One region of the Embleya sp. NPDC005971 genome, then DNA from elsewhere that is predicted to be linked to it. Evidence: predicted binding sites of a transcription regulator. Region 1 holds the regulator's gene; the other holds the start of a gene.
The links. Region 1 encodes HrcA, which represses chaperone genes, less so after heat shock. Its sites were predicted from a motif close to TTNGCACTCNGNNNNNCNGAGTGCNAA; they were not measured.

Region 1 (15,284 bases):
GCGGACCATCGCCACCGAGCGCTCGACCGCCTCCTCGTTGAGCGGCTGGCCGGTGCGCACGATGACCAGCAGTTCGTCGAAGAGCCGGCGGATCAGGGCCACGTCGGCCTCGGTGCCGGAGACGGTGACCTCGTTGCCGCGGACATGGATGTCCGCGGCGGGGAACCCCTGCTCGACCACTCGCAGGAACGAGTCGCCGGACCCGAGGAGCGCCACCATGGGGTGCTTGGCGGGGATCGTGATCTTCGCCTGGGCCTGCGCGGTCGGAGTTTCGCGCGTGCTCTCGCGCGCGGTGTTCTCGGAGCTCGCGCCTCGCGCGTTCGTCGTGGGAGCCATGGGCGGCCTTGGCGGCCTGATCACGCCTCATTTCCGTGCTCGGGAAGCGGTTCGATGTTGCTCAATGGTAGCTCTCCGGTCCCGGCGGACCCCGGGGTTTATTCCGCCGGCTGCCGCCGCCTGGGCACGTCGATCCGGTCCAGGTCGTGCGCCGCGACGGTGTCCGGAAAAACCTCCCGGGCCTGCTCCAGGAGCGGCGTCACGTCGGAGTAGCGCTGCGAGAAGTGGGTCAGCACCAGCCGACGCGCCCCCGCCTCGGCGGCGATGACCGCCGCGTCGCGCGCGGTGAGGTGGCCGACCTCGCGGGCGAGCTCGGCATCGGCGTCGGCGAAGGTGGACTCGCACACGAGCAGGTCCGCGTCGCGCGCCAGCTCGACCGCGCCCGCACACATCCGGGTGTCCATCACGAAGGCGAACCGCTGGCCCGGGCGCGGCACGCTGACCTGTTCGAGGGTGACCTCGCCGACGCGGCCCTCGCGCTGGATCCGACCGACGTCCGGGCCGGATATGCCGTGCGCGGCAAGCCGCTCGGGCACCATCCGGCGGCCGTCCGGCTCGACCACGCGGTAGCCGTACGACTCGACCGGATGGGAGAGCCGGCGGGCCTCCAGCGTGAAGGGCCCGGCGGGCAGTTCGACGTGCTCGCCCGCCAGCGGGTGCTCGATCAGCACGGCGCTCTCGTGGAACGCGGTCGCGTGGTGCAGTCGGTCGAACCAGTGTTGTCCGCTCGCCGGGTAGTGCGCGGTCACCGGGTGCGTGATCCGGTCCAGCGACATGCGTTGGATCACGCCGGGGAGGCCGAGGCAGTGGTCACCGTGGAAGTGCGTCACGCAGATCCGGGTGATGTCGTGCGCGGCCACCCCGGCGTGCGCCATCTGCCGTTGGGTGCCCTCCCCGGGGTCGAACAGCAGCCCTTCGCCGTCCCAACGCAGCAGGTAGCCGTTGTGGTTGCGCTGTCGTGTCGGGGCCTGGCTCGCGGTGCCGAGAACGACGAATTCCCTGGTGGACACTCGACGACTAACCGGGAGGCCAGCTCAGCCCACGACCGCCGAGCAGATGCGCGTGCACGTGGAAGACGGTCTGGCCGGCGCCGGCGCCGGTGTTGAAGACTATCCGGTAGCCCGCCTCGGCAAGGTCCTCGGCGGCCGCGACGGCCGCCGCCTCGGCGAGCAGGGTGCCTGCCAATTCGGGTGCCTGGGCGCCCAGTTCGCCCGCGTTGGCGTAGTGCGCACGCGGGATGACCAGGACGTGGGTGGGCGCCTGCGGGTTGATGTCCCGAAAGGCCACCACGTCCTTGGTCTCGCGGACGATCGTGGCCGGGACGTCGCCGGCGAGGATCTTGCAGAACAGGCAGTCGGCCTGGGGTTCCCCCGCAGCCATGGGTGCCTCCATCGGGTCCGAGTCGATCACGGCGGTCGCCCCCGATCGTAGTCAGGTGTCCCGTCCGCCGCTTCAGCCCCAGCGGCCGGAGCGGGCCAACAACACGGACGCGGCCGAGACGCCGGCCGTGGAAGTACGCAACACGGTCGGGCCCAGGCGGTACGCGCTCGCGCCGGCGGCGGCGAACGCGGCCAGTTCGTCCGGGGACACCCCGCCCTCGGGGCCGACCACCAGGACCAGGTCGCCCTCGGTCGGCGTGCCGGCGGTCGCGATCGGCGCCTCGGCGTCCTCGTGCAGGACGCCCGCGAACGCGGCCTCGCCCAGCAGGGCGGCCACCCCACGCGTGCTCATCGGCTCGGTCACCTCGGGCAGGTGCAGCCGGCGGGCCTGCTTGCCCGCCTCGCGGGCGGTCGAGCGCCACTTGGCCAGTGCCTTCGCGCCGCGTTCGCCCTTCCACTGGGTGATGCAGCGGGCGGCGGCCCAGGGCACGATCACATCGACGCCGACCTCGGTCATCGTCTCCACCGCGAGTTCGCCGCGGTCGCCCTTGGGCAGTGCCTGGACCACCACGATCCGGGGGGTGGGGGCGGGTTCCTCGGTGCGCGAGTCGACGTCGACGTACAGCGTGTCCTTGCCCTCGGTGCGGTTGACCGTGCCGTGCACGGCCAGTCCGGCGCCGTCGGCCAGGACGATCGGCTCACCGGCGACGAGGCGGCGCACCGTGACGGCGTGCCGGCCCTCGACACCGTCCAGGACGACCTGCCGGCCGTGCCGGATGGCGTCGCCGGGGGCGAGGAAGACGGGGGCGCTCAAGCGGCTGCCTTTCGGGTGGCGGCCATCTCGTCGACGAGCCGGCCGATCACTTCGGCGGCCGGCTCCTCGCGGGCGAGGCGCCAGCCCTGACCGGCCCACAGGGCCAGGCCGTCGGCCTCGCCCCGGGCGGCGGCGGCCTTGCGGATCGGCGAGACCAGGTGATGGACGTAGGGGTAGACGCCGGGGGCCTCGGCCTCGTGGCGGGCCACGAAGCCGTTGTGCAGTCCCCTGGCCCAGCGGCCGGAGAAGGCGCGGGTGAGCACGCTGCGATCGAAGGCCGGGTCGGCCAGCGCGGCCTTGTGCGCGGCGGGCGCGACGGCTTCCGGGCAGCGCAGGAAGGCGGTGCCCAGTTGGGCGGCACTCGCGCCGGCGAGCCGCACCGCCTCGATCTGGCGGCCGGTCATCAGGCCGCCGGCGGCGATCAGCGGCAGCTCGGTCTCGGCGGCGATCAGGGTGAGCAGCGTGAGCAGGCCGTACGGGGCGGGGGCGTCCGGGTTGGCGAAGCCGCCCTGGTGGCCGCCGGCCTCGATGCCCTGCACGCACAGCGCGTCGACCCCGGCGGCGCTCGCGAGGCGGGCCTCCTCGGGCGTGGTCACGGTGGCCACGGTCGACGTGCCGGCGGCGCGCAACGCGCCGATCGCGTCGAGGTCGGGCAGGCCGAAGGTGAAGCTCACCACCGGGACGGGGTGGGCGAGCAGCAGCGCGAGCTTGGCGTCCCAGTCGTCCCGCTCCGAGCCGGGGGCGGGCGTGCCGACGGTGCCTCCGTAGTGTGCGGCGGCCCGGGCCAGCGAGGTCGCGTAGCGCCGGGTGCGCTCGTCCTGGGCCCGGGTGGGCGCGGGGTGCGGCATGAACGCGTTCACCCCGAACGGCGCGTCGCCGATCAACGCGCGCAGTTCCCCGATCTCGGCGGCCAGCGCGTCGGCCGAGCGATACCCGGCGGCCAGGAAGCCGAGCCCGCCCGCGCGCGCGACCTCGGCCGCGAGCGCGGATCCGGCCGCCCCCGCCATCGGCGCCTGCACGATCGGCAGCGCGGTCAGCCGGGTCGGGTCGGTGGTCGTCGGCATCATGCTCCCCGTTCGCTCAAGGACGGCTCGGCTCGCGTCACCCGACCAAGCCTAGGGCGTGTCCTCGACCCGAACTCGCGCCACCGTCCGGGGCGGATGCGCGACCGAGCGCCGGATCGGGCGATTTCGGCCCGTCCGGCGCGCTACGACGACGCGGCGCGCGCGTAGAACACCCGCGCGCGCCGCAGCCGGCCTCATCGGCCGTTGAACGCGTCCTTGAGCCGGGAGAACAGGCCCTGCTGGCCCGGCGTGAACTGGCCGGAGGGCCGTTCCTCGCCGCGCAGCTTGGCGAGCCGCCGCAGCAGCTCCTCCTGCTCGGGGTCGAGCTTGTTCGGCGTCTGCACCTCGACGTGCACGATCAGGTCGCCCCGACCGCCGCCGCGCAGGTGGGTGATGCCGCGTCCGTGCAGCGGGATCGACTGGCCCGACTGGGTGCCCGGGCGGATGTCGATCTCCTCGGTGCCGTCCAGCGTCTGCAACGGCACCTTGGTGCCCAGCGACGCCGCCGTCATCGGGATGGTGACCGTGCAGTGCAGGTCGTCGCCGCGCCGCTGGAAGGTGGTGTGCGGGACCTCGACGATCTCCACGTAGAGGTCGCCGGCCGGGCCGCCGCCGGGGCCGACCTCGCCCTCGCCCGCGAGCTGGATCCGGGTGCCGCTGTCCACGCCCGCCGGGATCTTGACGGTGAGCGTGCGCCGCGCGCGGATCCGGCCGTCGCCCGCGCACTCGGGGCACGGGTGCGGGACCACGGTGCCGAAGCCCTGACACTGCGGACACGGCCGCGACGTCATGACCTGGCCCAGGAAGGACTTGGTGACCTGGCTGACCTCGCCGCGCCCGCGACACATGTCGCAGGTCTGTGCCGAGGTACCCGGGGCGGCGCCCTCGCCGTTGCACGTGTTGCACGTGACGGCGGTGTCCACCTGGATCTCCCGGGTGGTGCCGAACGCGGCCTCTTCGAGGGTGATCTCGATCCGGATCATCGCGTCCTGGCCGCGGCGCGTACGCGAGCGCGGTCCGCGCTGGCTGGCCTGGCCGAAGAACGCGTCCATGATGTCGCTGAAGCCGAAGCCGGCCTGGCCGAAGCCGCCGCCCCCGCCGCCCCCGGAGGACAGCGGGTCGCCGCCGAGGTCGTACATCTGTCGCTTCTGCGGGTCCGAGAGGACCTCGTAGGCGTTGTTGATCTCCTTGAACCGGTCCTGCGTCTTCGGGTCCGGATTGACGTCCGGGTGCAGCTCCCGAGCAAGCCGGCGGAAGGCCTTCTTGATTTCCTCCGGGGTGGCGTCCCGCCGTACCCCGAGGACCTCGTAGTAATCGGTAGCCAACTCTACGACTCCGCGAGAATCTGTCCGACGTACCGAGCCACGGCGCGCACCGCTCCCATCGTTCCGGGGTAGTCCATCCGGGTCGGCCCGAGCACCCCGAGCTTCGCCAGCGTTTCCTGCCCACTGCCGTATCCGACGGCGACCACCGAGGTCGCGGCCAGTCCTTCGTGCATGTTCTCGTGTCCGATCCGCACGACCATGCCCGGGTCGGTCGCCTCGCCCAACAGGCGCAGCAGCACGACGTGTTCCTCCAGTGCTTCGAGGACCGGGCGGATCGTGTTCGGGAAGTCCATGCCGAAACGGGTCAGGTTGGCCGTCCCGGCCAGGACGACCTTCTCTTCCTTGTGCTCGACCAGGGTGTCGAGCAGGGTGGCCAGGATGCCCGCCACGATCGGCCGTTCCTCGGCGGTGAACGGCTCGGCGAGATCCTGGATCAGCAACGGCACATCGGCGAACCGCTTGCCGGTGATCCGGCTGTTCAGCCGCGCCCGGACGTCGGCGAGCAGGTTCTCGCCGACCGGGCCCGGTGTGTCCATCACCCGCTGCTCGACCCGACCCGTGCTGGTGATCAGCACGAGCATCACCCGGGTGGGCGCGAGGGTGAGCAGTTCGACGTGCCGGATCGTCGAGCGGGTCAGCGAGGGGTACTGCACGACGGCGACCTGATGGGTGAGCTGCGCCAGCAGCCGCACCGTCCGGCCCACCACGTCGTCCAGGTCCACCGCGCCGGCCAGGAAGGTCTGGATCGCCCGACGCTCGGCGCCCGACAGCGGCTTGACACCCGCGAGGCGGTCGACGAACAGCCGGTAGCCCTTGTCCGTGGGCACGCGACCGGCGCTGGTGTGGGGCTGCGTGATGTAGCCCTCCTCCTCCAGCGCGGCCATGTCGTTGCGAATGGTGGCCGGGGAGACCCCGAGGTTGTGTCGGTCCGCGAGCGCCTTGGAACCCACCGGTTCCTGGGTCGCCACATAGTCCTGCACGATGGCGCGCAGCACGTCCTGCTTACGATCGTCGAGCATGGTGCGCACCTCCCTGACCGGTTCTTCCACCCGTTGCCGTGTCCCGTCTGCGGCGATTCGTCGTGCTGGTTGGCACTCCGTCCCGCCGAGTGCCAGTGTACGGGTCACCCGATCCGGACCGTACCCCTGCGTCCGTGCCAAGGTTGACGCATGCTACGCGCCGAACAGCCGAAACACGCCACCTGGGAGCCGATCGCACCGGGCGTCCTGCGCCGCCGGCTGCCCGGCCTGGAACTGAATGTGGCGGTCGTCACGGGCCGGGACGGGATCCTGCTCGTGGACACCGGATCGCACGACCGCGAGGCGGCAGAGCTGTTGGCCTCACTCGCCCGGGAGCTGCCCACGCACGGGCTGCCCGACCGGGTGGTCGCGGTGGTGAACACACACGGTCACTTCGATCACTGCTTCGGCAACGACGAGGTGCTGCGGACCTTCCCGGACGCCGAGATCTGGGGCCACGCGGAGCTGCCGGAGTATCTGGAGCGGCGCGGCGACGCCGGTCGCGCGAGCGGCATCTCGTACGGCTTCGACCCTGGCCTGATGAATGCCGCGCGGATCGTGCCGCCGACCCGCCTGGTGGCCCGGGAGCAGCCGGTCACGGTGGACCTGGGCGGGCGTGAGGTGGTCTTGTACGCGCCGGGCCGTGGACACACCGACCACGATGTGGTCGTCCACGTGCCCGACTGCGGGGTGCTGATCGCCGGCGACATGGTGGAGGAGAGCGGGCCGCCGCTGTTCGGCTCGGACGCGTTCGCCGCCGAGTGGAGCGATTCGCTGGCCCGGGTGCGTGCGCTGGACGCGAGTGTCTGGCTGCCCGGACACGGTGCGGTGGTGGACGAGGAGTTCGTGGTTCGGCAGAACCGTTGGCTGGCCGAGGTCGCCGCCGGGCGCGTCGTACCGGACTGACGTACCGTCACCCGACTAGCGTCACTGCCATGCGCAGCTATGGACCCGAGTCGCTGATCCCGGGATGGAAGAAGGACAAGCCCGTCCCCGAGGTCGAGGCCGAACGCGATCTGGTGGTGGAGGAGGCCTCGACCGGCTTTTGCGGCGCGGTGGTCCGGGTGGAGAAGACGCCCGAGGGGTTCACCGTCACGCTGGAGGATCGGCACGGCCGGCTCCGGGTCTTCCCGCTGGATCCGCGCGCCTTCCTGATCGACGGCGAGGTGGTCACCCTGGTCCGCCCGCGGGCGCCGGGCCCGGCGCGCCCCCCCGGGCGGACCGCGTCCGGTTCGGTGGCGGTGCGTGGCGCTCGGGCCAGGGTGGCGCGGGCCGGTCGGATCTATGTGGAGGGTCGGCACGACGCCGAGTTGGTCGAGCGGGTGTGGGGCGACGACCTGCGGATCGAGGGCGTGGTCGTGGAGTATCTGGAAGGCATCGACGATCTCCCGGCGGTGGTGCGCGAGTTCGCGCCGGGCCCGGGTCGGCGGCTGGGCGTGTTGGTGGACCACCTGGTGCCCGGTTCGAAGGAGAGCCGGATCGCCGCGCGGGTGACCGGCGATCAGGTGCTCGTGGTGGGACACCCCTATATCGACGTGTGGCAGGCGGTCCGGCCGGCGTCGGTGGGCATCGCGGCCTGGCCGGACGTACCGCGCGAAGTGCCCTGGAAGGAAGGGGTCTGCACGGCGCTCGGCTGGCCGGTGGACCCGCCGCGGGCCTGGCGTCGGATCCTCGCGGCGGTGGATTCGTACCGCGACCTGGAGCCGGCGCTGCTGGGAAAGGTGGAGGAATTGATCGATTTCGTGACAGCACCGTCCGAGATGTGAGACGCGGGCGGATTGTTCGTTGACCACCGCAGCAGCCGGCTGCAACTCTCCATTTCGTGAACCACCGTGACGTCGGCCTCGTGACGCGCCGCCATGTCGACCTTCGTCGACAGGCCAGCGCGATCTGTGCCGTCCGGCCCGTCCGCTGACCGGAGTTCCACACTCCCGGTAGGACCACCCCCGAACCGCGCGTGACCCCCACGATCGGCGCGCCCACGCGCACCTGATCCCGCTCGGCACCGCGCGGGCACTTTTCCCGGCTCTCCCCCGACCGTGCGTCGCACCCGACCGCGTGCGGCCGACCCCTGCCCGGGTCCGCCGACGGTCTCCCTCGCCACGCCCCGATGCCGTTCGCGTGCGAACCGGCCGCGATTCGGCGTGCGCGCAAACCTGCCTTCCAGGAGTCAGAATGTCCGTTTCACCCACCTTCGTTGACATGTTGAGCCGTCGCCGGCTCGTCCAGGGAATCGGTACGGGCGCCGCCCTGCTGGGCCTCGCCGGCTGCCGCTCGGCGGTGGACCGGGACAAGACCGCGCCGGCCGGGGCGGCGGGCAGACCCAGGCGCGGCGGCACACTCAGAGTGGCCACCCTCGCCGATCTGACCCCGGCCCTGTTGTTCACCCAGGGCCCGATGTTCAGCATTCATCGGCTGGTCTTCAACACCCTGACCCACTACGCCCCCGGCGGGCTCGATCCACAACCCGAACTGGCCACCGGATGGCAGATCGCGCCGGATGGCAAGGCGATCACGCTTACCCTGCGCGAGGACGTCGTCTTCCACAACGGGCGCCCGTTCACCGCCGAGGACGTGGTGTTCGCGGTGCAGAACCTGCAGAACCCGCAGCGCAGCGCCCAGTTGCGGGCCACCGCGCTGGCGGTCACCGGCTTCGACATCGCCTCGCCGCATCGCATCACGCTGCGGCTGGCCCATCCCGTGGCCAACATCTTCGACCTGTTCGAGTTCATGGTGATCTCCGCCAAGGAGTCGGTCGAGGACGCGGTGCTGGGCCGGAACGTGGTCGGCACCGGCCCCTTCGTGTGGAAGACCTGGACTCCGGGCACCTCGCTGGTGCTGGACCGCAATCCGAGGTATTGGGTGCCCGAGCGGCCCTACCTGGACGCGGTGGAGATCCGGGTGGTCCCGCAGCCGGACGCGCTGATCGCCTCGCTGCGCAGCGGCCAGAGCCATCTGGCCGCCGGCCTCGGTGGGCGCGACATCGTGCCGTTGCGCGACGACAAGGCGCTCGATCTGCGCGAATACGACCAGGGTTCGGGCAACATCTACCTCGGGGTGAACACCTCGGTCGCCCCGCTGGACGACCAGCGGGTGCGCCAGGCACTGTCCTTCGCGGTCGACCGGGACCGGATCGTCAAGCAGGCGCTGGGCGGCTACGGGCTCGCCTCGGCCGCGCCGTGGCCCAAGTCCTCGCCGGTATACACCGACGCGGACGCGAATCGTTACCCGCACGACCCGGCCCGGGCCAAGGCGCTGTTGGCCGAGGCGGGCCACGGCGGCGGCCTCGACCTGCCGATGGCGTTCTTGAGCACGGCTCCGGCGGTGGCCCAGATGGTGCAGTTCGATCTGGCCCGGGTCGGTGTCCAGACCACCCTCGAACCGCTGGATCCGGCCAAGTTCCAGGCCCGGTTGATCGCGCAGACGATGCCGGCCCTGTGGACCGGCACGCACGGCTTCGCGTCCAACCAGCCCGCCACGCTCGCGGTCAGCGCGTATCCGTTCAACGAGGCCAGGAACACCTCGAAGTTCGTCGACCCCGCGTACACCGAGATCGTGCAACGCGCCTGGAACCAGACCGACGCGCGCTCGGCGGCGGCCAGGGTCGCCTACGCCGAACTGAGTCGGGCGCTGCTGGACCGGCAGTTCATCATCGACCTCGCGGTGCTGACCAATGTGCAGCCGGCCACCGCGAAGCTGCGCGACGTGCGACAGAACCGCTACAACGCGACCGTGCTCGACGACGCGTACCTGGCGGGCTGAGATGAGCGGCTACCTCCTTCGCCGACTGCCCTCGGCCCTGCTCGTGCTGGTGCTCGCCTCGTTCGCGATCTTCGCCATCCTGCGGCTGATCCCGGGCGATCCGGCGACCACGCTCGCGGGCTCCGATCCCTCCCCCGAAACGGTCGCCGCGATCCGCGCCGACCTCGGCCTCGACCGGCCTTTCCCGGCCCAGTACTTCTCCTGGATCGGCGACCTGCTCACCGGTGACCCGGGCCGGTCGTACCTGATCGGCGGGCGGATCACCGACCTGATCGGGGCCCGGTTCGGCAACACGCTCGCGCTCGCGCTGGGCGCCCTGGTGCTGATGCTGGTGCTCGGCCCGGTCCTCGGCGTGCTCGGCGCCACCGCCCGCGGCCGTGTCCCGCGCGCGCTGCTGAGCGCGGTCGACTCGGTCTCGCTGACCGTGCCGGTGTTCGTCACCGGGGTGTTGCTGGTGCTGCTGTTCGCGGTGACCTGGCGGTTGTTGCCGCCGGGTGGACACGAGTCGATCGTGGCCGACCCGGTGATCGGGTTGCAGTACCTGGTATTGCCCGCGTTGTGCCTGGCGTTGCCCGGCTCGGCGGTGCTCGCCCGCTACCTCGGGGACGGCGTGCGCCAGGCGCTCAGCGAGGACTACGTGCGCACCGCCCGCTCGCTGGGCGTCTCGCCCCGGCGGATCCTGTGGCGGCACGCGCTGCCGAACGCATTGCCCCCGGTGTTGACCGTGCTCGGCATGCAGGTCGGCGCGCTGCTGGGCGGTGCGGTCGTGGTGGAGGCGCTGTTCGCCTGGCCCGGACTGGGTCAGCTCGCCGAACAGGGCGTGGCCCGGCGCGACTACCCGGTGGTCCAGACGCTGTTGTTGCTGCTCGTGGGGGTGTACGTGCTCGTGCAGTTGCTGACCGACATCGCCTACGCGCTGCTCGACCCGAGGGTGAGGCTGGGATGAGCGCCGCAGTGATCGTCGACGAGACCCCGGCACCGATCGCGCCCACGAAGCGGGCGCGCAACCCCTATATACGGGGCTTGCGCACACCGCGCGGGATCGCCGGGCTGACCGTGGTCGCCCTGGTGGTCCTGCTCGGCCTGGCCGCACCGCTGTTGACCCGGTACGCACCCACCTTCCAGACCGCGGACGCGCTGCTGGGGCCGAGCGGGGAGCATCCGCTGGGCACCGACGAGATCGGCCGCGACCTGTGGTCGCGGGTGCTGTTCGGGATCCGCACCGACCTGATCGTGGTGGTGAGCGCGGTACCACTGGGCGCGCTCACGGGCTGCCTGCTCGCGCTGGTGTCGGTGACGTCGCGGTGGGCGGACGTGGTCGTGCAGCGCGCGTTCGACCTGGTGCTCGCGTTTCCCGGGCTGATCCTGGGCCTGACCGTGACCGCCGTGCTCGGTGCCGGCAAGAGCACGGTGATCGTGGTGATCGCGGTGGTCGAGGCGCCCGCGTTCGGCCGCATGTTGCGCGGCGCGATCCTGTCCCACCGCGAGCGCGAATACGCGTTGGCGGCCCGGGTCGGCGGCGCCGGTCGGGTCCGGCTGCTGGTCCGGCACATCCTGCCGAACGCGGCCGATCCCCTGGTCGTACAGATCGCCGTGTCGTTGTCGATCGCGGTGATCGTCGAGGGCGCGATGAGCTTCATCGGCATCGGCGTGCGTCCGCCCGAGCCCTCGCTCGGCTCGATCGTCAGTGGCTCGGTGATGCACCTCCAGGACCACCCGAGCTACGCCATCGGCCCGCTCGTCGCCATCAGCGCGTTCGTGCTGGGCCTGAACCTGATCGCGGAAGCACTCAACAAGGGGGTCCGGCGATGACCGTCACGATCGACAAGCCCGCACAAATCCGGGCCGGCACCCCGCTGTTGGCCGCGCACGACCTCCGGGTCGTCTTCGACTCCGAGCGCGGCCCGGTGCACGCGGTACGCGGCGTGGACCTGGAGTTGGCCGTCGGCGAAATGTTGGGCGTCGTCGGCGAGTCCGGCTCGGGCAAGTCGACGACCGCGCTCGCGTTGGCCCGGATGTTGCCGCCCGCGGGCCGGATCGTGGGCGGCTCGGTGCTGCTGGACGGCGACACCGACCTGGTCACGGCGTCCGAGGCGGCACTGGTCGGGGTGCGCGGGCGGCGCATCGGCATGGTCTTCCAGGACCCGATGACGTCGCTGAATCCGCTGCTGACGGTGCGCCGACAGTTGCACGAGGCACTGCGCGCCCACGGGTTCGGCGACCGACGGGCCCGCGAGGCCCGTGCGGTCGAGCTGGCGGAGCTGGTCGGCATCCCGGGCGCCCGGGTGTCCGGCTACCCGCACCAGTTCTCCGGCGGCATGCGACAGCGGGTGATGATCGCACTGGCCCTGGCCAACCGGCCCGACGTGCTGATCGCCGACGAGCCGACCACCGCGCTGGATCCGACCGTGCAGGCGCAGATCCTGGAGTTGCTGGACACGCTGCGCCGCGAACTGGGCACCGCCGTACTGCTGATCACGCACAACATGGGGGTGGTCGCCGAACGCTGCGACCGGGTCGCGGTGATGTACGGCGGTCGGGTGATCGAGCAGGGTCCGGTCGCCGAGGTGCTCACCGCACCTCGACACCCCTATACCGCCGGACTGTTGCGGGCGGTGCCGCGCCTGGACACCCCCGCCGGCACCCGACTCGCCGGGATCCCCGGGACCCCGCCGGACCTGGCGCTGCCGGTGCTCGGCTGCGCGTTCGCGGACCGGTGCGCCGCGGTGATCGACCGGTGCCGAACCGAACAACCGGACCTGGTCCCGGTCACCGACGACGTGCGCAGCGCGTGCTGGGTGCCGCCGACCGAGGCACCCGCCCACGAGCCCGGGCCGATCCGGCGCAACGCACCGGATCCGACCTCGCCGGTGCTCGAAGTACGCGGCGTATCCAAGTCGTTCCGCTCCCGAAGGCGGCCGGCGGTGGCCGCGCTGACGGACGTGGACCTGGTGCTGTATCCGGGCGAGACGCTCGGCGTCGTCGGCGAGTCCGGTTCCGGCAAGTCCACCCTGGCCCGGGCGATCGTCGGCATCCACAAGCCCGATCGCGGGGTGATCCGGGTGGCCGGCAAGGGTCGGCTCGCCCGCGAGGTGCAGATGGTCTTCCAGGACCCGTTTGCCTCGCTCAACCCGCGGATGACGGTCGGCGACATCGTCGCCGACCCGCTGCACGCCCAGCGCATCGGCACGCCGCTGGAACGCCGGGCACGGGTCCTGGAGTTGCTCGAACGGGTCGGTCTGGATCCGGCCGCGGCCTCCCGCCTGCCCCGCGACTTCTCCGGCGGGCAGCGGCAACGCATCGGCATCGCCCGGGCGTTGGCACCCGCGCCCTCGGTGCTGATCTGCGACGAGGCGGTGTCCGCCCTGGACGTCTCGGTGCAGGCCCAGGTGGTCAACCTGCTCGCCGAGCTCCAGGCCGAACTGGGTCTGGCGTTGCTGTTCATCGCGCACGACCTCGCGGTGGTGCGCTCGATCAGCCACCGGATCGTGGTGCTGCGCGAGGGCCGTGTGGTGGAGACCGGCCCGGCCGACGATCTGGTCGCGCATCCGCAGGACCCCTATACGAAGGCCCTGTTGGCCGCCGTCCCCTCCCCCGTTCCGGTCGCCGTGCGTGCGGCCGAGGCAGTCTGAAGGAGCGTCACGTGCCCATTCCCGACGAACGACACCGGGATCCGTACCAGGGCTTCCCGGGCCGGGTCGGCCGCACCTTCGCCACGTCCGAGCCGGCCTGGCCACAACCGCGTGCGGCCCGTCCGGGCGCGCCGAACGTGGTCGTGGTGCTGATCGACGACATGGGCTACAGCGACATCGGCCCGTTCGGCTCGGAGATCCCCACTCCCACTCTGGACCGACTCGCCGAGCGGGGCCTGCGGCTGACGAACTATCACACGATGCCGCTGTGCTCCCCCGCCCGGGCGGCGCTGCTCACCGGCCTGAATCCGCACCGGGTCGGCTACGCGATGGTGGCCAACGCCGATCCCGGCTTCCCGGGCTACGGCATGGAGATCTCGGACGACATCCCGACCCTGCCGCAGACCCTGCACGACGCGGGCTACGCGACCTTCGCGGTCGGCAAGTGGCATCTGGTGCGCGATTCGGCGTCCAATACGGCCGACCATCGCGGCAACTGGCCGCTCCAGAAGGGCTTCGACCGGTACTACGGCGTCCTGGAGGGGCTGACCAGCCTGTTCCATCCGCACCAACTGGTTCGGGACAACTCGCCGTTGGACATCGACGAGCTGCCCGAGGACTACTACTACACGGACGACATCACCGATCAGGCGATCGCGATGATCAAGGGCCTGCGCGCGCACGACCACGACAAGCCGTTCTTCCTCTATGTCGCGCACAACGCGGTGCACGGCCCGTTGCAGGCGAAGGCGGCGGACATCGCGGCACAGCGGGGCCGCTACGACCGGGGCTGGGACGTGTTGCGCGAGGAGCGCTTCGACCGGCAGCGGGCGGCCGGGCTGTTCGACCCGGGCACCCGGCTGCCCCGGCGCAACTTCGAGGCCGGGCAGGAGGTGGGCGCGTGGGCCGACCTGGAGCCGCGGACCCGGGAGTTGTACGCGCGGTACATGGAGGTCTACGCGGGCATGGTCGCGAACATCGACCACAACCTGGGCCGACTGGTGGACACCCTGGCGGCGCTCGGCGAGTTGGACAACACCGTCATCGTGTTCACCTCGGATAACGGCGGCACGGGCGAGGGCGGCGCCGAGGGCACCCGGGCCTACTTCAAGCGGTTCAATCAGCACCCGGCCAAGCCCGCCGACTGGCGCGGCGACATCGAGCTGGACCCGGACCTGATCGGCGGGCCGCGCAGCCTGATCCACTATCCGCGCGGCTGGGGCATGGCCTCGAACACGCCGTTTCGGCTGTACAAGGGCCAGACCTACGCGGGCGGGGTGCGGGTGCCGTTCGTGATCTCCTGGCCGGCCGGGTTGCGCGAACGCGGGGTGCGGCCGCAGTACCAGTACGTCACCGACGTGCTGCCCACGCTGCTCGACCTGGCCGGTGTGCCGGTTCCGCCGGAACGATCGGGCGCGCCGACGCAGGAGTTGGACGGGACCTCGTTCACGAACGTGCTCGCGGATCCGACCGCCGAGTCGCGGCATGGCGAGCAGTACAGCGAGATGGTCGGCAATCGCAGCTACTACCGCCACCCCTACAAGTTGGTGACGCACCACCGGGCGGGCGACGCGTACGACGACGAGGAATGGGCGCTGTACGACATCACCGCGGATCCGACCGAGATCGACGATCTGGCGGACCGACATCCGGAGGTGGTCCGGGAGTTGGCCGCCGCGTGGGAGGCCGCCGCGTGGCGCAACGGGGTGTTCCCGCTGGCCGACGGCGGGGGGCTCGCGCTGCGTGGGCCGGCCGAGGAGCGGCTGCGCCGGCCGGTGCGGTTGCTCGCGGGCACGCCGGAGCTGGAGCGTTATCGCTCGGCGAAGCTGATCACCTTCCGGGACTTCGAGGTGTCCATCGAACTGGGCGGGCACGGGGCCGCCGATCAGGGCGTGCTGGTCTCGCACGGCGATCAGGGCGGTGGGTACAGCGTCTATGTCGAGGACGGCCGGC
Region 2 (15,284 bases), on a different contig from region 1:
GGCCAGTCGGCGCAGCCGCAGTCCCGCGGCCCGGCGGTCGGCGAGCAGTTCGCCCAGCAGCGCGTCGTCGTCGCAGCGCAGGAAGGCCCCCGCCGTGCCGACCCGAATCCGGCCGTGTCGGCGGGCCACGTCGTCCACGAGGTAGCCGAGCGGTTGCGGCACCGGGGTGCGCGAGTGGGTGGCGAGCAGGTGGTGCAGATCGGCCGCGGTACGACCGGCGTCCAGCGCGCGGCGCACCGACGTCTCGGTGAAGCGGTACACGGTGGCGCCGCCGGTGGACTCCACCTCGGCGGCCAGGTGCAGTTCGTGCGCGAGGTCCAGGACCAGCGGGCCCGGGGCCACGGCGGTGAGGTCGGCCTGGAGGAAGACGTAATCCAGCGGCTCCGGGAGCAGCGGGGTCAGCGCGTCGCCCGCCTCGTAGACCCGGCCCTCGGCCAGCGTGCGGGCGTATCCGGCCAGCGCGCCCCGCCCGGTGATGCCGAGCAGTTCGGCCTCGACCAGCATCGCCCGGAACAGCTCCTCGGGCAGCCGCGCGGCCCGGATCGGCTGATGCCAGGTCAGATGCGCGAGCAGCGAGTCGGCGTCGGTGGCCGAACCCGGCGGCAGCGCGGCGAGCGTGGTCAGGATCCGGCGCCGCACCTCGGGCGCGGCGGTGCGGTCCACCTGCATGCCCAGCGCGCCGATCGGGCGGTCCTTGTCGTCGCGCGAGCCGACCAGCGAGGGCACCCGGGTGGTCTCCAGCCAGGTGCCGGCGAGTGCGGCCCAGCGGGTGCCCACCGGGGTGCGCCGCCAGGTGTCGTACGCGGGGGTGGGCAGCCACTGCTCGTCCGGTTCGCCGTCGCCGGCGACCAGGCCCATCGCGTAGGCCAGTTCCAGCCACAGCGCGACCTCGGCCTCGGGCGCGTCCAACTGCACCGCGGTGCGCTTGAACTCGCGCATGCCCAGGCCGCCGGCCCGCAGCACGGCCGGGCCGCCGGTGCTCCACGCCTCCAGCAGGTCCTCGACCCGACGCACGGCGGTGAACGCGGAGCCGGCCGCCAGGCTGTCCACAGCCTGTGGATCGTGCTCGCGCGTGGGCAGCTCGGGCGGCGCGGGCTCCGGGGTCCGGTGCACCCGGCCACCGCGCAGGTGCAGCGCGACCTCGCGCGGCAACACCACCGCGTCCGGGCCCGCCGGGACCAGCAGTGCCCGGGCCAGCAGCCACTCCACCGGGGTACGCGCCGCGTCGGCGCGCACCGGCCGGTCCGCGCCGCGCACGCTGCCCGCGGCCGGCCCCCAGACCAGCTTGTCCAGCACCTCGCGGGCCGCCTCGGGAGCCTGCGCGAGCAGTGCGTCCAGCCGGGTCGGGTCGGTGAACAGGTCGGTGATCGCCGCGATCGCGGAGACCGCGTCGTGGCTGGAGCCCAGCCCGAGATCGGCGAGCACCTCCTGGAGCCGGGACGGCGCGGTCGGGGCCGCCGCGCCGGCCAGGGTCGGGCCGAGCCCGGCCGGACTCGCGCCGACCAGGTCGCGCACCGTGCGCACCACCCGCAGCGCGTCGTCGGGGCCCCACAGCAGGGCCTGCTCACGCAGGTTGGCCACCGCCCCGGCGAGCAGCTCGGGGTCCACGCCGACCAGGGTGTGCAGGCGGGCCGCCGCGAAGCCGTCGGGCAGCACCACCGCGGCGTCGACCACTTGGAGGGTGAACCGGTCCAGCCGCTCCAGGGCGCGCGCGATCGAGGCCCGCGTGGTGGCCCGGGTGGCGAGCTGGGTCAGGTCCACCGGGACCGGCGAGGTCAGGTCCGGCCGGGCCCGCAACAACGCGGCGAGGGCCGCGTCGGTGCGTCCGCGCAGATCCTCGGCGAGCGTCCGGGGGCCGGACTCGGCGAGCCGATCGGCCTCGGCACGGGTGGGCGACGCAGACGTGGTCATCCCATCAACGTTAGACGGTCCGCCCGCCGATGATCACCGGTCCCGCGATCCCGGTGCCTCGCGGCGGCCGAATATCGGCCGCCGGCGGCGGCTCGGGCGGTCCGGGCGATCACCATTTCGGTCAACCCCTCGCTCCGCTACGCCCGCGCCCCTACGCTGAGTTGTCGCTTTACCGATGCAAGCGTCGTGCCGATGCGACGATCCTTCGGCAGGGGTGGGGTGGGGGCGTGAACTTCGAGAGCGATCATCTGGTTCTGCAGTACCTGGGCGAGGTCGGCGACGCCGCCCAGCGCAGACTGCGTCCCGCCGACCGGGCCCGGCTGGTGGAGCGGTTGCGCAGCCAGATCAACAGCGAGCGCGAGCGGCTGAACGCACACACCCCCGGCACAGTGCAGGTCGTGCTGGATCGGCTCGGCAGCCCCGAGGCCGTGGTCGGACACGAGTTGTACCGGCTCGGCGATCTGCGCACCGCCGGGGCCGACGACGGCGCGGGCGCGATGTCGATGCGAGGTTCGCGCTACGCCACGGTGGCGCGGCAGATGGGTTTTCGCGCGGACGCGACGCCGATTCCGGCCATCCCGGATCCGTCCCGCCCGCAGCCGGCCGCGCCGCCGCCGGCCGCACCGCCGGCGCCTCGGGTCTCCCCCGAGGCGGCCCCGGCGGCGGCCGGTCCGCCCACGCTCGCCGAGACCGCGGCCGGCGGCGCCGCGACCAAGCCGGTCCCGCTCGCGGATCCCGACGAGGAGCCGCTGTGGTGGCGGACCCCGCCGGAGGGCGGGACGCCGGAGCGCCCCGGCCCGGACGTGTACGGCGACGGCTCGCTGCACGCGCCGGCGTATCCGATCGGTGTGCTCTCGGACTCGTCGGCGACCTGGGACGACGAGGAGTCGCTGACCGAACCCACGCCGGCCCTGGGCATGTTCGGTCCGGGCGCGCTGCGCACGCAGGTGCGCGAGGTGTTCGCGATCGCGATGATGGCGATCGGTGCGATCGTCGCCTCGACCGTGGTGGTGCTGCTCGGCTACCTGGTGGTCTTCACCGCGGGCGCGTGGTCGCTCAAGGAGCGGCGGTTCGCCGCCTTCTACGTCCCCGGCGCCACCGCGCTGGCGTTCGCGATCGGCATGTGGCTGCGCGCCACCGGGCACCTGGGCACCGATCTGGCCCGGGACGAGGCGTGGGATCGCTTCGGCGAGCTTTTGCCGGCAATGGTCCGGATAGCCGCGATCGCCGCGTCCGCGTACCTGTTGTGGCGACTGAATCGGCGCCGGATCACGGCGTAGGCACGGGAATACCGCCCGTATTCGGGCCGGTCCGGGTGTGACGTACTCCGCTGTCGGAGCGCCGTACCCGCTCTTTACGATCCCATTAATTAGGTTAGCCTTACCTCCTCTGCATCGGACGGCGCCCGGACCTACCGCTAATAGGTCCGGGCGCCGCCCTGTGCACACTGCCAGATGGAGGAGCCAAGGATGACGAACGGAGCGCGGCCCCAGCCCGCGAACCGCTTGATCCGCTTCGGTGCGATAGGCACGACCGCCGCGCTGGCGATGGCCGGCGTGAGCCTGGCCTCGCCCGCGCAGGCCGCCGGAACCCCGTCCGTGAGCGTGTCGCCCAACGTCGACATCAACCCGGACGGCGCCACGATCACCGTCAACGGCACGGGATTCGACAAGGTGCGCAACTCCGGCAACGGGGTCTACGTCCTGTTCGGTCCCAAGATCGACGACTACTACACCAACGCGGGGGCCTACAGCGCCCAGGCGTGGGTCGCGGGCAGCAAGATGAGCGCCGACGGCGCCTTCACCACGACGCTCGACGTCAAGGCGAAGTACACCGACGGGAACGGCAAGGAGGTGGACTGCCTCAAGCAGGAGTGTCGGGTCGTCACCTTCGCCGCGCACGGCGCCAGCATGACCGACCGCAGCCAGGACACCTTCACGCCGGTCGCGTTCAAGAACAACACGCCGGCCGCGCCCAAGCTCGCGGTGACCCCGGTCAGCGGAGCCGACCCGGCCGGGCAGACCTTCACCGTCACCGGCACCGGCTTCGACCCGGTCCGCGACGGCGGCAACGGCATCTACGTCGCCTTCGGCCCCAAGGGCGCCGACTGGAACACCAACCCGGCGCCGTACCAGGCGACCAAGTGGGTGCGCACCGCTCCGTCCTCGCCGAGCCAGGCCAAGCTGAACGCCGACGGCAGCTTCACGCTGACGCTGGACAACATGAAGGCCAAGTACAAGAACGCGAACGGCGTCGACACCGACTGCTCGGTCACCACGTGCAACGTGGTCACCTTCGCCGCGCACGGCTCGCCCGACCGCAGCCAGGACACCTTCCTGCCGGTCGCGTTCAAGGCCGTGACCGTCCCGCCGGGCCCCGGCACCGGCTACCAGGTGATCACCACCGACGTGCAGGGCGGCCCGCTGACCCTGGGCGTCGGCGGCACCGACGTCGCACTCCCGGGCGTCACGCTCAACGGCAAGGACGCCTTCACCGGCGGCGCGCTCAACCCGCTCACCGTCTCCGACGCCCGCGGCACCAACGCGGGCTGGACGCTCACCGGCCAGGCCAGTGACCTGACCGCCACCGGCGGCCGGATCGTCGGCGACAACCTCGGCTGGACCCCCACCGCGAAGTCCGTCACCGGCACCCTGCCCACCGGCGGCACCGCACCGCAGGTCACCCCGGGCGCCAAGGCCGAGCCCGGCACCGGCCTCGGACAGCCCCGCACCCTGTGCTCGTCGGCCGCGGGCGCCAGCGCCGGTTCCTTCGAATGCGGCGGCGCCCTCAAGCTCGGCGTCCCCGGCATCACCGTCCCCGGCACCTACACCGGCACCCTGACGCTGACGCTGATCTGACCCCGGCGCCCCAAGGAACAGCGACACCCGTCCCCCGACCCCAACCCGTCGGGGGACGGCCCCGCCCCACCCCCATGCACGCCCCACCCACGCACCACACCCACCCGCGCCGCACCCCCGGCGCGTCAGCGCCCCCGACCCAGCCCGCCCCGTGATCGACGCGCGAAGCGCGGAGAGCGGCGGAGCCGCAGAACTTTGACTTCGCGGCCCGTAGCGAAGCGAAGGGACACGAAGTCACGAGCGAGGGGCCACTTTTTCTCGGAGGAGCGCCGGCGGGGGAGAGAAAAAGTGGTGCCTCGCGAGCCGGCGCCAAAGGCGCCCAACAAAGGAGCCACCCCCCCATGCGCCCCGCCGCCCGCCCATTGCCCACCCTGCCCACCCTCCTGGCCCTCCTAGCCCTCCTGCTCCCCCTCCTGGCCTCCGCCACCCCCGCCCAAGCCGCCGACGAGTTCACCTGGGGCGTGCAACCGGCAGGCGGGCGCGACCACTTCGTCCTGACCGCCGCGCCGGGCCGGACCCTGGTCGACGTGGTCGGCGTGTCCAACTTCGGCGACAAGCCGCTGACGCTGCGCGTGTACGCGACCGACGCCGTGCTCGCCGCCGACGGCGGAATGACCCTGCTGACCGCCGCCGAACGGCCGAAGGACGTCGGCGCGTGGATCGGCTTCGACGCCGAGTCGTACACGGTCGAGCCGGGCAAGCGCGCGGACATCCCGTTCCGGCTGACCGTCCCGGCGGACGCGAGCCCCGGTGACCACACCGGCGCCATCGTCGCCTCGATCAAGGCCGAGGCGACCGGTCCCGGGCAACAGCGGTTCGACGTGGACCGGCGTGTCGGTGCCCGGATCTACCTGCGGGTGGACGGCCCCGCCGTGCCGCGACTGGCGATCGAGGACCTGCGGCTGTCGTACGACAACCCGATCGCGATGTTCGGCGGCGCCGAGGCGGTCGTGCGCTACCGGGTGCGCAACACCGGCAACGTCCGCACCACGGCGGGGGTCGAGACCACCGTCTCCGGGCTCGGTGGTTGGCGACTGGGCGGCCCCGCCCGAGCCGCCCTGCCCGAGTTGTTGCCGGGAGCCACGCACGAGGTGGTCCAGCGCTTCGACGGTGTCTTCCCGGCCGGTCGACTCACCGCGGACGTCAAGGTCACCGGCAACCCGGCGACCGTGACCACGAAGTCGACGAGCGTATGGGCACCGCCGTGGTTGCTGCTGGGCGCGATCACGCTGCTGCTCGGCGCGCTGATCGCCTACGGCGTGACGGTGCTCCGTCGCCGCCGGCGCGTCGCCACCGAAAAGGAGGCCGCCCTCGCGAAGGACGCCGCCTCCCCCACCGAAGTCACCGCCGACCCGACCGGCTGAGCACCCGCCGTCGCGTCGCCGCCCCGATCCACCAGGAGCCGACATGCACACCTCCCACCGCCTTCGTCGCGCCGCAGGCTCGGCCGCCGTGCTCGGCCTGGCCGCCGCCGGCGTGCTCGGCGCCGCCGCCGGCGCCTCGGCCGCACCCGCCGACACCCGCGCCGAGAGCCCGGCCACGCCCACCGCGACCGCCTCGCGCAACACCGCGCTGGCCCCGGCCGGCGACGAGATCACCGTCGTCGGGCGCGGCTTCACCCCCGGCGCCCGGGTCACCGTCGCGCTGTACGCCGGCGACACCGTCGACCGGGCGGGCAGCCGCACGCTCGCCGCCGACGGGCAGGGCGTCGTCGCGACGCCGCTGCGGGTGGGCACCGGATTCGCCCCGGACGCACCCGCGTTCGAGGTCCGGGTCGGCGTCGACGGCGGGCCGACCGCCAAGGTCGCGGTGACCTTCGCCGCACCGGCACCGGGCGGCACTCCCCGATCGTTGCGCGCCGCCGCACCGGCGGCCTCGGCCCAACTCGGGCAGGCCGCCCCGCAGGCGGCGGCCGGCGGCGCCAAGCTGACCGTCACGCCGAGCACCGGCCTCGATCCGGCCGGCGCGTCGATCACGGTCTCCGGCTCCGGCTACGCGGCCGGCAGCGGCAACGGGATCTACGTGGTGTTCGGCCCCAAGGAGGCCGACTGGACCACCAACGCGGGCAACTACGGCGCGTCGAAGTGGCTCAAGGCGTTCGGTCCGGGCGGGATCAACCCGGACGGCACGTTCTCCGCCACCCTCACCGACGTCAAGGCCACGTACAAGAACGGCGCGGGCAAGGACGTCGACTGCCTCAAGACCGAGTGCTACGTGCTGACCATGGCCGCGCACGGCTCGCCCGACCGCAGCCAGGACGCGTTCGTCAAGGTCTCCTTCAAGGGCGGCTCGGGCACGACCGGATCGGGCACGACCGGCGGGTCCGCCGGCACCACCGGCGGCACCTCGGGCACCGGCACGACCGGCGCGGCGACCACCGGCGGCGGCTCGACCGGCGGCACCGCCGCGGGCACGAGCGGCACGAGCGGCGGCGACGCGGGCAAGTCCGGCGGCGGCAGCCTGCCGCTGACCGGACCGGCCGGCCTGGTCGGCGCGAGTGTCCTCGGCGTCACCCTGGTCGGCGCCGGCACGGCCGCCGTACTGACCACGCGCCGCCGCCGCAACAACACGCCCTAGGCAGTCGCCCGCGCCCGCCGGCTCGACCGACGGGCGCGGGCGACTACTTGCCCAGCGCGTCCAGTTGCTCCAGGAACCACTGTTGCGGGTTCAGCGCGACCGCTGCGGCGGCCAGCCGCCTGGTGCGCCGCAGCCGCTCGGCGGAGTCCATCGTGAGCGCGGTGTGCAGCGCCTCGGTGGTCTGCGACACGTCGAACGGGTTGATCACGATCGAGTCCGCGCCCAGTTCCTCGAACGCGCCGGCCTCGCGCGAGAGCACCAGCGCACAACCCCCGTGCGCCTCGTCCAGCAGCGAGACCACCGGAATCTCCTTGGCGACCAGGTTCATCCCGTCCCGGATCGGGTTCACCAACGCGACGTCGGCCAGCCGGTACGCCGCCAGCGAGCGCGGGAAGTCGTCGTTGACGTGCAGGATCAGCGGCTGCCAGTCGCCGGTCCCGAACTCGTCGTCGATCTCCTTGGCCACCCGCTGCACCGCCGCCGTGTACTCGCGGTACTCCGGCAGGTCGTGCCGGGAGGGATAGGCGAACGCGACGTGCACCACCCGACCGAGCCATTCCGGTCGGGTGCGCAGCAGTTCGCGATAGGCCAGCAGGCCCCGGACGATGTTCTTGGACAGTTCGGTCCGGTCCACCCGGACGATCACCCGCCGATCGCCGACCACCTCGCGCAGTCCGGCGAGCCGGGTGTCCACGTCGGCACGCGACGCCCGCTCGCGCAGGAACTCGCCGTCCGCACCCAGGCCGTGCACGCCGATCTCGGTCACCCGGCCGGCGTGCGTGACGGTCATCGCGTCCCGGTCCACCACCGCGCCGAGCACGTCCGCGCAACAGTCCAGGAACGCGAGCGCCCAGCGCCGGGTCTGGAAGCCCGCGTGGTCGGCGCCGAGCACGCCCTCCAGGACGAACCGCGCGATGTCGTCGGGCAGCAGGCGGAAGTAGTCCGGCGGTGCCCACGGGGTGTGCGCGAAGTGCCCGATCCGCAGATCCGGGCGCAGTCGGCGCAGCAGCACCGGCACCAGGGTCAGGTGGTAGTCCTGCACGACCACCTTGGCGCCCTCGGCGGCCTCGTCGGCCAGCGCCTGCGCGAACGCCTGGTTGTATGCCTCGTAGGAGACCCACTCCTTGCGAAAGCGCGCGTCGAAGACCGGCTTGGACGGGGTGTCGTAGAGCAGGTGGTGGACGAACCACAACGTCGAATTCGCTATGGCGTTGTACGCCCGGGCGAAGGTGCCCGGGTCGATGTCGAGCATCCGCACCGCCAGGCCGCCGGTGTCGTGACCGGCGAGATCCAGCCGGCCCGAGGGCGCCGCCCGGGTCGCGGTCCGGTCCGCCTCGCCGAGCGCCGAACACACCCATACGGCGCCGGTCCCCTGCCCGGCGGTGGACAGCCCGGACACCAGTCCGCCGCCGCCTCTGCTCACCGAGAGCGTGCCGTCGTCCTCCAGTGAGAAGGACACGGGACCACGATTGGACGCGACCAGGACACCGGCGGGAGGGGGAGCACTCATGCCCCGACCCTAGCCACGCATCCCGGTGCGCAAACCCGGCCCGATCGTGCCCCCGACTCGAACGGTGTGGCGAGTATCACGTGTCCATGTCATTACCGGGAGTAGCGAGGGTGTGCTTTCTCTTGACTCGTCGGGCCGATCCCACTCGCATGCGACGGGCCCGGCACCTCGGGCATGCGGGCAACGGGGCAAGGGGGAATCGGATATGCGCAGCAATCGTGGGCTCGGTGCGGGCGCCGTGGCCACCGCACTGGTCCTCGCGGCCGGCGCCACGCCGGCGGTCGCCGAAGGGGACGGCGCGTGCAACGACGGGGACGCGTGTCTGTACTACAACTCGAACACCAAGGGCGCGCGTTTCGACCATCGGTACAACCTGTCGAACTACGCCGGTTACACGTTCATGCGCTCCCCGGACGGCGGCAGCGGCACGGGGGTGCCGGTGAAGAACCACGCCGCGTCGGTGTGGAACAACGACCCGACGCACGTGCTGCGGATCTACTACGGCAGCAACTATCAAGGTCCGATGCAGGAGATCGGCCCGAAGTCGACGGCCAATCTCGACCCGGCGCTGAAGAACAACAACGCGTCGGGCAGTTGGACCGCGCAGTAGGGCGCCCGCGCCACGCGCCGGCCACGATCGCGCTGCTGTGCCTCGCGCTGGCCGGCTGCACCGGGGCCGGCGACCGCGCCGACCACCCACCCGCGGCCGACCGCGCGTCGGGCGCCCCGCCGCCGGCGGCGACCCCGGTGACCGGCGACGTGAGCGGGCTCGACCTGCCGATCGCGGCCTACCTGCCGACCCCGGAGCAGCGTGCCCGGCGGGCCTCGGCCGAGCTGGTGCTGATCCGGGACTGCCTGGCCCCGCTGGGCCTGACCTACCAGGCGCCGCCGGCCGCGGCCGGTGGGCCGGTGTCGAAGTCGCGCACCGAGCGCCGGTACGGCGTGGGCGACGCGGTCGAGGTGGGCACCTGGGGCTTTCGGCCGCCGGGTGCCGTCGCCGGCGGTACGGACAAGCCGAGCGGGCCGGCGCCGAGCCGGGAGCTGGCGGTGGCGCTGTACGGCGAGGCGGGCGCGGACGGGGTGCCGCCGGATCCGACCGAGGGCCGCGATCGGCCGGGGCCGGGCTGCCTGGGCCGGGCGCGGTTCGCGCTGGGCGTGGATCCGGCGCTGGAGCGCGCGGCGCTGCCGGGTCGACTCGACGTGGAGTCGTTCGAGCGATCGCGGGCCGATCCCCGGGTGCTTCGGGTGTTGGCGCAGTGGTCGACCTGCATGCGCGCGAAGGGGTTCGACTACCCGGACCCGTTGGCGGCGGGCGGTGATCCGGCGTGGGACACGCCCACACCGAGCGCGCGCGAGATCGCCGCGGCGAGGGCGACGGTGGCCTGCAAGACGCAGTACGACGTGGCGGGCACCTGGTACGCGGTCGACGTGGCCTATCAGCGGCAGGCGATCGAGCGTGAGGCGGTGGCGCTGGCCCGGGTGCGGGCGAACGAGGAGGAGTGCGCCCGCCGGGTCGGCGCGGTGCTGGGCGACTAGGGCCTGTCCGGCGGCCGGCCGGAAATCGCCCTCAGCGGTCGACCAGGCGGGTCCGCGCGCGGTACTCGGGCACGGTCGTCATCGGCGGCCGTTCCCGGGCCGCGACGTCGTGGGTACGCAGCCGGAAACCCTCCTCGTCCCGCTCGAACTGGGTCAGCGCGGTGCTCAGCTCGTCCGGGTGCGCGCCCGTGGGGCCGCGGCGCAGTCGACGCTCGACGGCCTGGAGTATCTCCGCCGCCATCCGGCCGAGCCCGGCCTCGTCCTGGTGGCTGTGTCGGCGCACGCCCACATCCACCTGGGCCATCGCGTCCAGGCCGACCAGGCGCAGGGTGTCCACGAGCATCGCGGTCTCGATGCCGTAGCCGCACGGGAAGGGCAACTGTTCCAGGAGCGAGCGCCGGGCCGCGTATTCGCCGCCGAGCGGCTGGACGAAACCGGCGAGTTCCGGCCAATGCAGATTCAGCAGCGGGCGTGCGACCAATTCGGTGACCCGGCCGCCGCCCGCGGGCACGATCGTGTCGCCGATCTCCAGCGGCCGGTCGTACATGGCCTTGACCAGTTGCACCGAGGGGTCGGTCAGCAGCGGGCCCAGGATCCCGGTGACGAAGTCCGCCGAGAAGTCCTTCAGATCGGCGTCCACGAACGCCACGATGTCGCCGTCGGTGACCAGGAGCGAGCGCCACAACACCTCGCCCTTGCCGCGCACGGTCGCCAGCGTGGGCAGGATGTCGTCGCGGTGCACGACCCGGGCGCCCGCGTCGGCGGCGACCCTGCCGGTGTCGTCGGTGGATCCGGAGTCGACCACCACCAGCTCGTCCACCAGCGGCGATCGCTCGATCAGCTCGGTCCGGATCACCTTGACGATGTCCCCGACGGTCGCCGCCTCGTTCAACGCGGGCAGGACGACGCTGACCCGGGTGTCGCGTTTGGCGTCAAGAAGCTTGTCGACGGGCCAGTCGGCGGCGACGGAGGACCGTCGTCGAAGCCAGGCGCTCACCTCGGGCTGCACGTTCGAATTCCCCTGTCGTCGCCGGTGCTCCGGCCTCGGTCGCGGCCACCCTTTATCGTCTCGCGAGGTGGACCGGATGATCGACGCGGCACCGGTTCGGTTACAGTCGTCGTCACCGGATACGACGATCGCACGTCGAGCCGGACAAACGCGGACCGGCCACCTTGCGAAGGGTGTGTCCACCGCCATAGCAGCTCATCCAGAGGGGCAGAGGGAACGGCCCGTTGAAGCCCCGGCAACCATCCGATCGTCATTCCTCGTGACGCGCTTTCGGCGCGAGCGAGCGCCGGCGGTCGGACAGGTGCCAAGTCCGGCCCGTGGGACCCCACGGGTAAAGATGAGGACAGAAAGGCCCTCGCCATGGCGACACCCACCGCCACCCGCTCCACCAGCGCCACCTCCACCCCCTTCGGTCCGGCCGTCGCGCTGTCGTGTCGCGAGTGCGGCGAACGCACCGAACTCGGCCCGAAGTACGCCTGCGAGTCCTGTTTCGGCCCGCTCGAGGTCGCCTACGACTTCGGCACCGTGACGCGCGAGCAGATCGAGGCCGGCCCGCAGAACATCTGGCGTTACGCGCCGCTCCTGCCGGTCTCGGCCGACGTCGCCTCCCGCCCCAATCTGAACCCCGGTTTCACCAAGCTCGTCCGGGCCGAGAACCTGGGCCGCGAGCTGGGCATCGCGAAGCTCCACGTCAAGGACGACTCGGGCAACCCGACGCACTCCTTCAAGGACCGCGTGGTCGCGATCGCCGTCGAGGCCGCCCGCACCTTCGGTTTCACCACCCTCTCCTGCTCCTCCACCGGCAACCTGGCCGGCGCGGTGGGTGCCGCCGCCGCTCGGGCGGGCCTGCGGAGCTGCGTGTTCATCCCGGCCGACCTGGAGGCCGGCAAGGTCGTCACGGCGGCCGTCTACGGCGGCGAGCTGGTCGCCATCGAAGGCACCTACGACGAGGTCAACCGGTTCTGTTCGGAGCTGATCGGCGACCCGGCCGGTGAGGACTGGGGCTTCGTCAACGTGAACCTGCGGCCGTACTACGGCGAGGGTTCCAAGACGCTCGCCTACGAGATCGCCGAACAGCTCGGCTGGCGACTGCCCGAGCAGATCGTGATCCCGATCGCGTCCGGTTCGCAGCTCACCAAGATCGACAAGGGCTTCCGCGAGCTGATCGCGCTCGGCCTGGTCGAGGACGCGCCGTACAAAATCTTCGGCGCGCAGGCGACCGGGTGCTCCCCGGTGGCCGCCGCGTGGAAGTCCGGCCACGACGTGATCCGCCCGGTGCGGCCGGACACGATCGCCAAGTCGCTCGCGATCGGCAACCCGGCCGACGGCCCCTACGTGCTGGACGTGTGCAAGCGCACCGGCGGCGCGGTGGAGGACGTGACCGACGCCGAGGTGGTCGAGGCGATGAAGCTGCTGGCGCGCACCGAGGGCATCTTCGGCGAGACGGCGGGCGGCGTGACCGTCGGTTGCCTGCGCAAGCTGCTCGCGTCCGGCGCGCTGGACCCGGACGCCGAGACGGTCGTGCTCAACACGGGCGACGGCCTCAAGACGTTGGACGCGGTCACGCCGACCACCGGCGCCACCGCGACCATTCGACCCACTCTGGATTCCTTCCGAAAGGCCGGCCTGGCATGAGCGTCTCCGTTCGCATCCCGACGATCCTGCGCACCTACACGGGCGGGGCGGCCGAGGTGTCCGCCGAGGGGACGACCCTCGCCGAGGTTCTGGGTGCCTTGGAAAAGGACCACGCCGGAATTCGCGCGCGCATCCTCGACGACGAGGGCAAGCTGCGTCGCTTTGTGAATCTGTACGTGGACGACGAGGATGTGCGCTTCGCGGACGGGCTTGCCACGGCGATCCCCGACAAGGGCACCGTTTCGATCATCCCGGCGGTCGCCGGCGGTTGCTGACGCGATAGGCCGACGGTCCCGATCTTCATCGAGTCGGGCCCGAAACGGAACCGAGAAATCCGCCGTCCGGGGCTCCGGGCGGCGGATTTCTTGGTCTCCTCGAAGTTGTGCGTTACACGTGTTTAAACAGGTCCATTTCCGCGCTTTGGCGGCGACGCGTCGGTAAACCCGTGGTCGGGATCACATCCGTTTTGTGCAGAAAGTCGCTTTCCTGATGAATTGAAATACGGCCTTCATGACAATTCGCGAGGAATGCGAGTTTTATTCACTCGGGAATTGTCGTCCGATTGACCTGTTGCTCCGGGCATCCGTCCGGATACATTCAGCCGCGGTCGTAGCGGAAGGCCGGGTCCTTCTGGATACGAACCCGGAGCTGCGACGTGCAGTATCCGTGAAAGGGCCAGTAACAGGGGAGTTAGGAATGGCTCAGGGCGCCGTCAAGTGGTTCAACGCGGAGAAGGGGTACGGCTTCATCGCGGTCGACGGTGGTGCGGACGTTTTCGTCCACTACAGCGCGATCCAGATGGACGGGTACCGGACGCTCGAGGAGGGGCAGCGAGTCGAGTTCGAGATCTCGCAGGGGCAGAAGGGGCCGCAGGCCGACATGGTCCGCGTCACCGCCTGAACCAGGGAGCAATCCGCTCCTCTGCTTGAAACGGTCCACACACCACGGACTGCACGACACACCGCAGCACACATCCTGTCCGATCTCCCGTTCTCCCCGCCGATCCCTCGTCGGATCGGCGGATCGGGTTCGATCGGTGACCGGGGCCCGGCCTTCCCGCCACGCGGGGGCCGGGCCCCGGTCGTTGTGCGTCCGGGCCCGTGCCCGCGTCCGGCCCCCGGCGCGCGGGCGCCCCGTCGCGCGGGCGATCACGGTGGGCGCGACCCCGCCGGACCCGGCCCCACGTGCGACACGCGCGGGGGTACGCGCGGAGGGGTCGGGACCCGCCGTTGCGCTTGCACTCGGCATGGTCGAGTGCTAATCATTGGCGTTAGCACTCTGGATGTGAGAGTGACAGAAACGGACCGGGCCGGTGAGGCTCGGCACCCGTGAGGGAGGGATCCTCGCGGTGGTCGGGTCGTCCGTCGCGGGCGCCAGTGCGGTCCGGCACTCACCCCCGTTCTGGGAGGACTTCACCACATGGCCAAGATCATCGCGTTCAACGAGGAAGCGCGCCGCGGCCTCGAGCGCGGGATGAACCAGCTCGCCGACGCCGTCAAGGTCACGCTGGGCCCCAAGGGCCGCAACGTCGTGCTCGAGAAGAAGTGGGGTGCGCCCACCATCACCAACGATGGTGTGAGCATCGCCAAGGAGATCGAGCTCGAGGACCCGTACGAGAAGATCGGTGCCGAGCTGGTCAAGGAGGTCGCGAAGAAGACGGACGACGTCGCCGGTGACGGTACGACGACCGCGACCGTCCTCGCCCAGGCGCTCGTTCGCGAGGGCCTGCGCAACGTGGCCGCCGGCGCGAACCCGATGGCCCTCAAGCGTGGCATCGAGAAGGCCGTCGAGGCCGTCTCCGAGCAGCTTCTCGCGCTTGCCAAGGACGTCGAGACGAAGGAGCAGATCGCCTCCACCGCCTCGATCTCCGCCGCTGACCCCCTGATCGGCGAGATGATCGCCGAGGCCATGGACAAGGTCGGCAAGGAAGGCGTCATCACCGTCGAGGAGAGCAACACCTTCGGTCTCGAACTCGAGCTCACCGAGGGCATGCGCTTCGACAAGGGCTACATCTCGCCGTACTTCGCGACCGACATGGAGCGCATGGAGGCCGTCCTCGAAGACGCCTACGTGCTCATCGTCAACTCGAAGATCACCTCGGTGAAGGACCTCCTCCCGCTGCTGGAGAAGGTCATGCAGTCGGGCAAGCCGCTCATGATCATCTCCGAGGACGTCGAGGGCGAGGCCCTGGCCACGCTCGTCGTCAACAAGATCCGCGGCACCTTCAAGTCCGTCGCCGTCAAGGCCC

Region 2: a site for HrcA is predicted at 14,271-14,297, ahead of groL (chaperonin GroEL). Genes of this name have one in related genera too.

The regions. Positions count from the first base shown of each region.
Region 1 is NZ_JBEXUX010000001.1:166,251-181,534, reverse strand. Features, by position in the region: gene ABZ374_RS00795 (PhoH family protein) at 1-219, opposite strand, end outside; gene ABZ374_RS00790 (ribonuclease Z) at 435-1,346, opposite strand; gene ABZ374_RS00785 (histidine triad nucleotide-binding protein) at 1,354-1,716, opposite strand; gene ABZ374_RS00780 (16S rRNA (uracil(1498)-N(3))-methyltransferase) at 1,789-2,529, opposite strand; gene ABZ374_RS00775 (nitronate monooxygenase) at 2,526-3,593, opposite strand; gene dnaJ (molecular chaperone DnaJ) at 3,788-4,918, opposite strand; gene hrcA (heat-inducible transcriptional repressor HrcA) at 4,921-5,937, opposite strand; gene ABZ374_RS00760 (MBL fold metallo-hydrolase) at 6,088-6,843, shown strand; gene ABZ374_RS00755 (DUF3097 domain-containing protein) at 6,873-7,703, shown strand; gene ABZ374_RS00750 (putative leader peptide) at 7,760-7,852, shown strand; gene ABZ374_RS00745 (ABC transporter substrate-binding protein) at 8,140-9,699, shown strand; gene ABZ374_RS00740 (ABC transporter permease) at 9,701-10,645, shown strand; gene ABZ374_RS00735 (ABC transporter permease) at 10,642-11,511, shown strand; gene ABZ374_RS00730 (ABC transporter ATP-binding protein) at 11,508-13,331, shown strand; gene ABZ374_RS00725 (arylsulfatase) at 13,343-15,284, shown strand, end outside.
Region 2 is NZ_JBEXUX010000038.1:34,942-50,225, forward strand. Features, by position in the region: gene ABZ374_RS29205 (helicase-associated domain-containing protein) at 1-1,911, opposite strand, end outside; gene ABZ374_RS29210 (hypothetical protein) at 2,139-3,191, shown strand; gene ABZ374_RS29215 (hypothetical protein) at 3,381-4,769, shown strand; gene ABZ374_RS29220 (DUF916 domain-containing protein) at 5,111-6,133, shown strand; gene ABZ374_RS29225 (LPXTG cell wall anchor domain-containing protein) at 6,177-7,346, shown strand; gene ABZ374_RS29230 (trehalose-6-phosphate synthase) at 7,390-8,856, opposite strand; gene ABZ374_RS29235 (peptidase inhibitor family I36 protein) at 9,062-9,466, shown strand; gene ABZ374_RS29240 (hypothetical protein) at 9,451-10,392, shown strand; gene ABZ374_RS29245 (glucosyl-3-phosphoglycerate synthase) at 10,424-11,401, opposite strand; SAM riboswitch class I at 11,594-11,745, shown strand; gene thrC (threonine synthase) at 11,762-13,036, shown strand; gene ABZ374_RS29255 (MoaD/ThiS family protein) at 13,033-13,311, shown strand; gene ABZ374_RS29260 (cold-shock protein) at 13,733-13,936, shown strand; gene groL (chaperonin GroEL) at 14,456-15,284, shown strand, end outside.